Linked DNA regions of Haloactinomyces albus. The protein of the gene in region 1 interacts with the protein of each later gene in a pairwise test. Links are inferred from orthologs where the notes say so. Each region holds a gene or a part of one and is shown on either strand. Other genes may lie near its edges.

Region 1 (3,221 bases):
GAGCAGGGCGATCCCGTGGACGTGCTGGACATCTTCGCGGAGATGGGCATCGGTCTGGTCGTGCAGGATTTCGGCAGCGACTACACGCGGCTCGCCCGGTTGCGGGGGCTGCCGGTGCAGGGAGTCGAGCTCACCGGAGACTACCTGGACGGTCTGGCAGACCCCGCGGGCCCGGATCCGTTGAACGAACACCTGGTGCACAGCCTGGTCGCCTCGGCACGGTTGCTGGACTTGGACGTCGTCGCCGTGGATGTGCGCACCGAGGAGCAGGCGAGGCGGCTGCGCAAGATGGGTGTGCACGTGGCGCGGGGAGACCACATCGGTGCCGCGGCCTCGGCGATGGAGATCGAGATCATGATCTCCGAACACGGTTATCCTGTCTCGTAGGCAGCGATCGCCTCCTCGCGGCGACCGGATGGTCCGGGATGCGTCACCCGGCGACGGGAGTCCCGATAGCATTGGGGGCGAAGTACGTCCACGCAGGCATCAACCCAAATCAGGTTCTCGAGGAGTGACCGTGTCCGTATTGCCACCCGAAGCCCAGCAAGCCCTCCGGGTGAAGGTGCCTGCGGGCACTACGGCCGGACACGCCATCCACGAGGCAGGGCTGCCCTCCAAAGGGGAAGACGCGATCGTCGTGGTCCGCGACGCCGGTGGTGCGCTGCGTGATCTCGACTGGGCACCGGAATCCGACGTCGAGGTGGAGGCCGTCGGCGCCAACACCGAGGACGGTCGCAGCGTGATCCGGCACTCGGCCGCGCACGTGCTCGCACAGGCGGTCCAGCAGCAGTTCGACGAGGCCAAGCTGGGCATCGGCCCTCCTGTCAAGGACGGCTTCTACTACGACTTCGACGTGGCGCGGCCCTTTACGCCGGAAGACCTGCAGGCGCTCGAGAAGCGGATGAAGCAGATCATCAAGTCCGGTCAGAAGTTCTCCCGCCGCCGCCTGGACTCGGTCGAGCAGGCCCGCGGTGAGCTGGCCGACGAGCCGTACAAGCTGGAGCTGATCGACCTCAAGTCGGGTTCCGAGGAGGTCGACACCAGCGAGGTGATGGAGGTCGGTGGCGGTGACCTGACCGTCTACGACAACATCGATCGCCACGGCGATACCGTCTGGGGTGACCTGTGCCGCGGCCCGCACGTACCGCACACGCGCTTCATCCCCGCCTTCAAGCTGATGCGCACCGCCGCGGCGTACTGGCGCGGGGACCAGAACAACCAGCAGCTGCAACGCATCTACGGCACGGCATGGGAGTCGAAGGAGCAGCTCGATACGCACCTGGAGTGGTTGGCCGAGGCCGAGCGCCGCGACCATCGCCGGATCGGGGCGGAACTGGACCTGTTCTCCTTCCCCGAGGAGATCGGCTCCGGGCTGCCGGTGTTCCATCCCAAGGGCGGTGTGATCCGTCGTGAGATGGAGGAGTACTCACGGCGCAGGCACGAGGAGGCGGGCTACGAGTTCGTCAACTCGCCGCACATCACCAAGGGCGGGCTGTTCGAGACCTCCGGTCACCTGCCCTACTACGCGGACACGATGTTCCCGCCGGTGGCCTTCGAGGGCGAGGACTACTACCTCAAGGCCATGAACTGCCCGATGCACAACCTGATCTTCCGGTCGCGCGGCAGGTCCTACCGGGAGCTGCCGCTGCGGCTGTTCGAGTTCGGCACCGTGTACCGCTACGAGAAGTCCGGTGTGGTGCACGGACTCACCAGGGTTCGCGGGTTGACCATGGACGACTCGCACATCTACTGCACCAAGGAGCAGATGCCGGGCGAGCTGCAGTCGCTGCTGTGGTTCGTGCTCGACTTGCTGGCCGACTACGGGCTGAGCGACTTCTACCTCGAACTGTCCACGCGGGACGACTCCCCGAAGTTCATCGGCGACCCGCAGGAGTGGGCGGACGCAACCGAGACGTTGCGCCGGGCTGCGGAGGAATCCGGGCTCGAGCTGGTGCCCGACCCCGGCGGCGCGGCGTACTACGGGCCGAAGATCTCCGTGCAGGCCAAGGACGCGCTCGGGCGGTCGTGGCAGATGTCGACCATCCAGCTCGACTTCAACCAGCCGAAGCGGTTCGGGCTGGAGTACACCGCCTCCGACGGGTCCAAGCAGCAGCCGGTGATGATCCACCGCGCGCTGTTCGGGTCGATCGAGCGGTTCTTCGGCGTGCTCACCGAGCACTACGCGGGCGCGTTCCCGGCCTGGCTCTCTCCGGTGCAGGTTGTGGGCATCCCGATCGCCGATGAGCACACCGAGCACCTGCGGGGGGTCAGCGAGGCTCTGCGGGCGAGGGGAGTGCGGGTCGAGATCGACAGCAGTGACGACCGGATGCAGAAGAAGATCCGTAACCACACCACCCAGAAGGTCCCGTTCCTGCTGCTGGCAGGTGGCAAGGATGTCGAAGCGGGCGCGGTGTCCTTCCGCTTCCGCGACGGCACGCAGCTCAACGGAGTGACGGTGGAACGCGCGGTGGATGCGTTGACCCGGTGGGTCGACCGCCGGGAGAACGCCTCGCCGACCGCGGAGAATTTCGAGGCGGAGCTGGCGTGACGGATCGGCACGACTCGAGACCCGGCTCGGGAGAACCGTCTCCGGACAACGCGGGCCAGGTGGCCCCGGGGGCGGACATCCCGACTCCCGGGAGTACCGAGGTTTCCGAGCAGCAGGGCATCGGTGTGCCCGATGCCCTGCAACGTCTGTGGACTCCGCATCGGATGTCCTATATCCAGGGGGAGAACAAACCGAAAGGGGAGCACAGCGACGGCTGTCCCTTCTGCCTGCTGCTCGACGGGCAGCAGTCCGACGACGAGACGCTCATCGTGGCCCGGGACGAGCTGGTCTTCGCGGTGCTCAACCTGTACCCGTACAACCCCGGCCATCTCATGGTGCTGCCGTATCGGCACGTGGCCGACTACACCGACCTGACGGCGGCGGAGACCGTCGCGGTCGCCGAGTGCACGCAGCGTGCGATGCGGGTGATCCGTAGCGTCTCGGCGCCGCACGGATTCAACATCGGTCTCAACCAGGGGCCGGTGGCCGGGGCCGGAATCGCCGCACACCTGCATCAGCACGTGGTTCCGCGCTGGGGCGGGGACTCGAACTTCATGCCGGTGATCGGCCATACCCGGGTGTTGCCGCAGCTGCTGGGGGACACTCGCCGGTTGCTCGCCGATGCGTGGCAGCGCGTGGCATAGGCTTCCCGGCCGCTCCGGTGCCGACTGCT
Region 2 (3,137 bases), 840 kb from region 1 along the record:
CTTCCAGATCGAGGTACCCACCGAAGAGGTTGCCGAGATCAAGAACAACCAGCGCAAGATGGTGCAGCGCAAGGTCCTGCCCAGCTATGTGCTGGTGCGCATGGAGCTCAACGACGCCTCGTGGGCCGCGGTGCGCAACACGCCGGGTGTGACCGGCTTCGTCGGTGCCACGTCGAAACCTTCACCGCTGAGCATCAACGATGTGCTGAAGTTCCTGGCTCCGCAGGTGGAGAAGGAAGCCAAGCCGGAGGCTGGGAAGAAGGCGGCCAAGCAGGAGGCTGCTCAGTCTCAGGTGGAGGTCGAGTTCGAGGTCGGCGAATCCGTTACCGTCATGGACGGGCCGTTCGCAACTTTGCCCGCGACGATCAACGAGGTCAACGCGGAGGCCCAGAAGCTCAAGGTGCTGGTTTCGATCTTCGGCCGTGAGACTCCGGTCGAGTTGTCGTTCAACCAGGTTTCCAAGATCTGACCGGCTCCCCTCGGGAGCACGGCGGCCACGGCGGGCCGGCAGGGGCCTGTCGTGGAACGAGCGGTCGAGCCCTGTTACGGGCCCGTACTGTTCGATTCGGTCGATGACCGGCGCATTCGGTCGAGCACACGGAGTGGTCGACCACGGCAGTGACCGAATACCAGGTACCGAAGACACAGGAAGCACGAGATGCCGCCCAAGAAGAAGCGACTCGCAGCGATCGTCAAGCTGCAGATTCAGGCTGGCCAGGCCAACCCGGCACCGCCCGTCGGTCCGGCGCTCGGTCAGCACGGCGTCAACATCATGGAGTTCTGCAAGGCCTACAACGCCGCCACCGAGAATCAGCGTGGCGACGTGGTGCCGGTTGAGATCTCCGTGTTCGAGGACCGGTCCTTCGACTTCAAGTTGAAGACTCCGCCGGCCGCGAAGCTGCTGCTCAAGGCCGCCGGTGTGCAGAAGGGCAGTGGCGAGCCGCACAAGACCAAGGTGGGCAAGGTCAGCATGGACCAGATCCGTGAGATCGCCCAGACCAAGTGGGTCGACCTCAACTCGCCGACCATGGACGAGGCCGAGAAGATCATCGCGGGTACCGCGCGGTCGATGGGGCTCCGGGTCGAGGACTGACTCACCACCAACCACATGTGGGAGGGCTTGCGCAGCCCAGCCACCACAGCTGATCCATTGCGATAGGGACAGACATGGCAACGCGCAGCAAGACGTACAAGCAGGCCGCCGAACTGGTCGACCGCACGCGGACGTACACGCCGCAGGAGGCCGTCGAGCTGGCCAAGAAGACGGCCAAGACCAACATGGACGCCACCGTCGAGGTGGCGCTGCGGCTCGGCGTCGATCCCCGCAAGGCAGACCAGATGGTCCGCGGCACCGTGAACCTGCCGCACGGTACTGGTAAGACTGCCCGCGTCATCGTGTTCGCTTCCGGTGACAAGGCCGCCGAGGCCGAGGCCGCCGGTGCGGACGCGGCAGGCTCCGATGAGCTGATCGAGCGTATCCAGGGCGGCTGGCTCGATTTCGATGCGGCGGTGGCCACCCCGGACCAGATGGCCAAGGTCGGCAAGATCGCACGCGTGCTCGGGCCGCGTGGTCTGATGCCGAACCCGAAGACGGGCACCGTGACCCCGGAGGTCACCAAGGCGATCTCCGACATCAAGGGCGGTAAGATCAACTTCCGGGTGGACAAGCAGGCCAACCTGCACTTCGTCATCGGCAAGGTTTCGTTCTCCACCGAGCAACTGCTGGAGAACTACGCTGCGGCTCTCGATGAGGTCCTGCGTTCCAAGCCGACGACCTCCAAGGGTCGTTACCTGAAGAAGGTCTCCTTCACCACGACCATGGGCCCGGGCATCATGGTGGATCAGAACCGGACCCGCATCATGCTCGACGCGAACCTCTGAGCCGGTTCGCATCGCACGGATCAGGGTCGGCCCCGGGTACGGGGTCGGCCCTGATTCTTTGCCGTGGTCTGACCCCGGGCTCTGCCTACCGGGTTTTGCTCTCATGGACCTACTGCAGCCGGCTGTTGGCTGAACCAGTAGCCGTAGGACGTGTAGTCGGGGTAGGGGCCGAGGAAGGTCCGCACCGGTCCGAATTCGATCCTGAGTGTGGAATCCGTGACGAACCTGCCCGGGATGGTGAATGTCGATTCGTGCCACCCGTCGCCGTCCGCTCCGAAGTGCCAGCGGCCCACGGTCCGCCCGTCGACGGAGACCCGTACTTGGCGGGAACCGGTGTGGGTGCCCGGCAGCGGTCTTGCCGCGTCGATCCGTGAAGTAATGGTCACGGGCCTGCCGGAAGTGAGGTTGCGGGCCGTCAGGACTTCGCCGCCGATGACGTGCCGCCCGCTGTCCACCACGTCGTGACCGGAGTAGGTGACGGTTTCGACGCTGGTGGTCGGTTGGAAACCCCGGTGTACCGGCTTGACCCGGTAGGCGTGTGCCTGCTCGCTGCGCAGGTCCGCGACATTGAGGTAATCCCGGATTCGACCCGGTGGGTCGACTTCGGCGGGGAGGTCGCCGGTGCCGACGTCGCTCCAGTCGGCCTTGTGGATGACGACCTCGTTGCACAGTCGGGAGGCCTGGCAGGCCGAACCCGAACCCGGTGTGGGGCGCGAGAACCGCGGCGACTTCAGTTGGAATTCGATCAGCGGCTCTTCGCCGAACAGGCCTCCCTCCTGCAACCCGTACACCGGCCAGTTGTCGAACACCGCGAAGTAATCCGGTCGCTGCTGCTCGGGCATCCTGCGCAGCGCCTCGTACAGGCTGCCGGGGCCGTGCCGGTTGGGCTCGGCGAGGCCGTTGGTCGTGAGCCCGATGAGGTCCACGATGTCGTGCTCGCTGAAGTAGGCCGTGGCCCCGGCGTCGTTGATCGCGATCACCGATTCCGGTGGCAAGTGCCCCTTCATCCAGTTGCTGATGGATACCTGCTGGTCCCGGATTCCCGCTGACTGTTGACCGAGGCGAAAGCTCCACGCGGGCATCTCGGACAGTGAGAAGACCAGGGCCATGGTGAACACGCTGTTGGTCACCAGTATCCGTGCACGCCTGGTCGCGAAGAGACCGCCCACTGCGGAGAGGCCGATCGTGGCAAGCAGCAGCAGGATCGGCATGAACGGTTGCACATAACGCAGGTGGTGAACATGCGCGGTCCGCAA

Evidence for each region.
Region 2: the proteins of thrS (region 1) and rplA interact in binary tests that used the Escherichia coli proteins (3 or more experiments, as listed by UniProt). The link is inferred for Haloactinomyces albus from one-to-one orthologs.

Annotation. Positions count from the first base shown.
Region 1 is NZ_JAVDXW010000001.1:3,597,686-3,600,906, forward strand. What follows is about bases 129-3,032. They hold thrS (threonine--tRNA ligase), read left to right. Parts: upstream 129-517; coding sequence 518-2,548; downstream 2,549-3,032. Other genes in these bases: JOF55_RS17140 (putative bifunctional diguanylate cyclase/phosphodiesterase), read left to right, coding at 129-387; JOF55_RS17150 (HIT family protein), read left to right, coding at 2,626-3,032. Outside these bases: more of JOF55_RS17140, read left to right, coding at 1-128; more of JOF55_RS17150, read left to right, coding at 3,033-3,192. UniProt on the Escherichia coli protein: Catalyzes the attachment of threonine to tRNA(Thr) in a two-step reaction: L-threonine is first activated by ATP to form Thr-AMP and then transferred to the acceptor end of tRNA(Thr). The rate-limiting step is amino acid activation in the presence of tRNA.
Region 2 is NZ_JAVDXW010000001.1:2,757,202-2,760,338, forward strand. Bases 205-3,024 are described here. They hold rplA (50S ribosomal protein L1), read left to right. Parts: upstream 205-1,167; coding sequence 1,168-1,881; downstream 1,882-3,024. Other genes in these bases: nusG (transcription termination/antitermination protein NusG), read left to right, coding at 205-469; rplK (50S ribosomal protein L11), read left to right, coding at 659-1,093; JOF55_RS13065 (DUF8728 domain-containing protein), read right to left, coding at 1,983-3,024. Also shown: more of nusG, read left to right, coding at 1-204; more of JOF55_RS13065, read right to left, coding at 3,025-3,137. UniProt on the Escherichia coli protein: One of the primary rRNA binding proteins, it binds very close to the 3'-end of the 23S rRNA. Forms part of the L1 stalk. It is often not seen in high-resolution crystal structures, but can be seen in cryo_EM and 3D reconstruction models.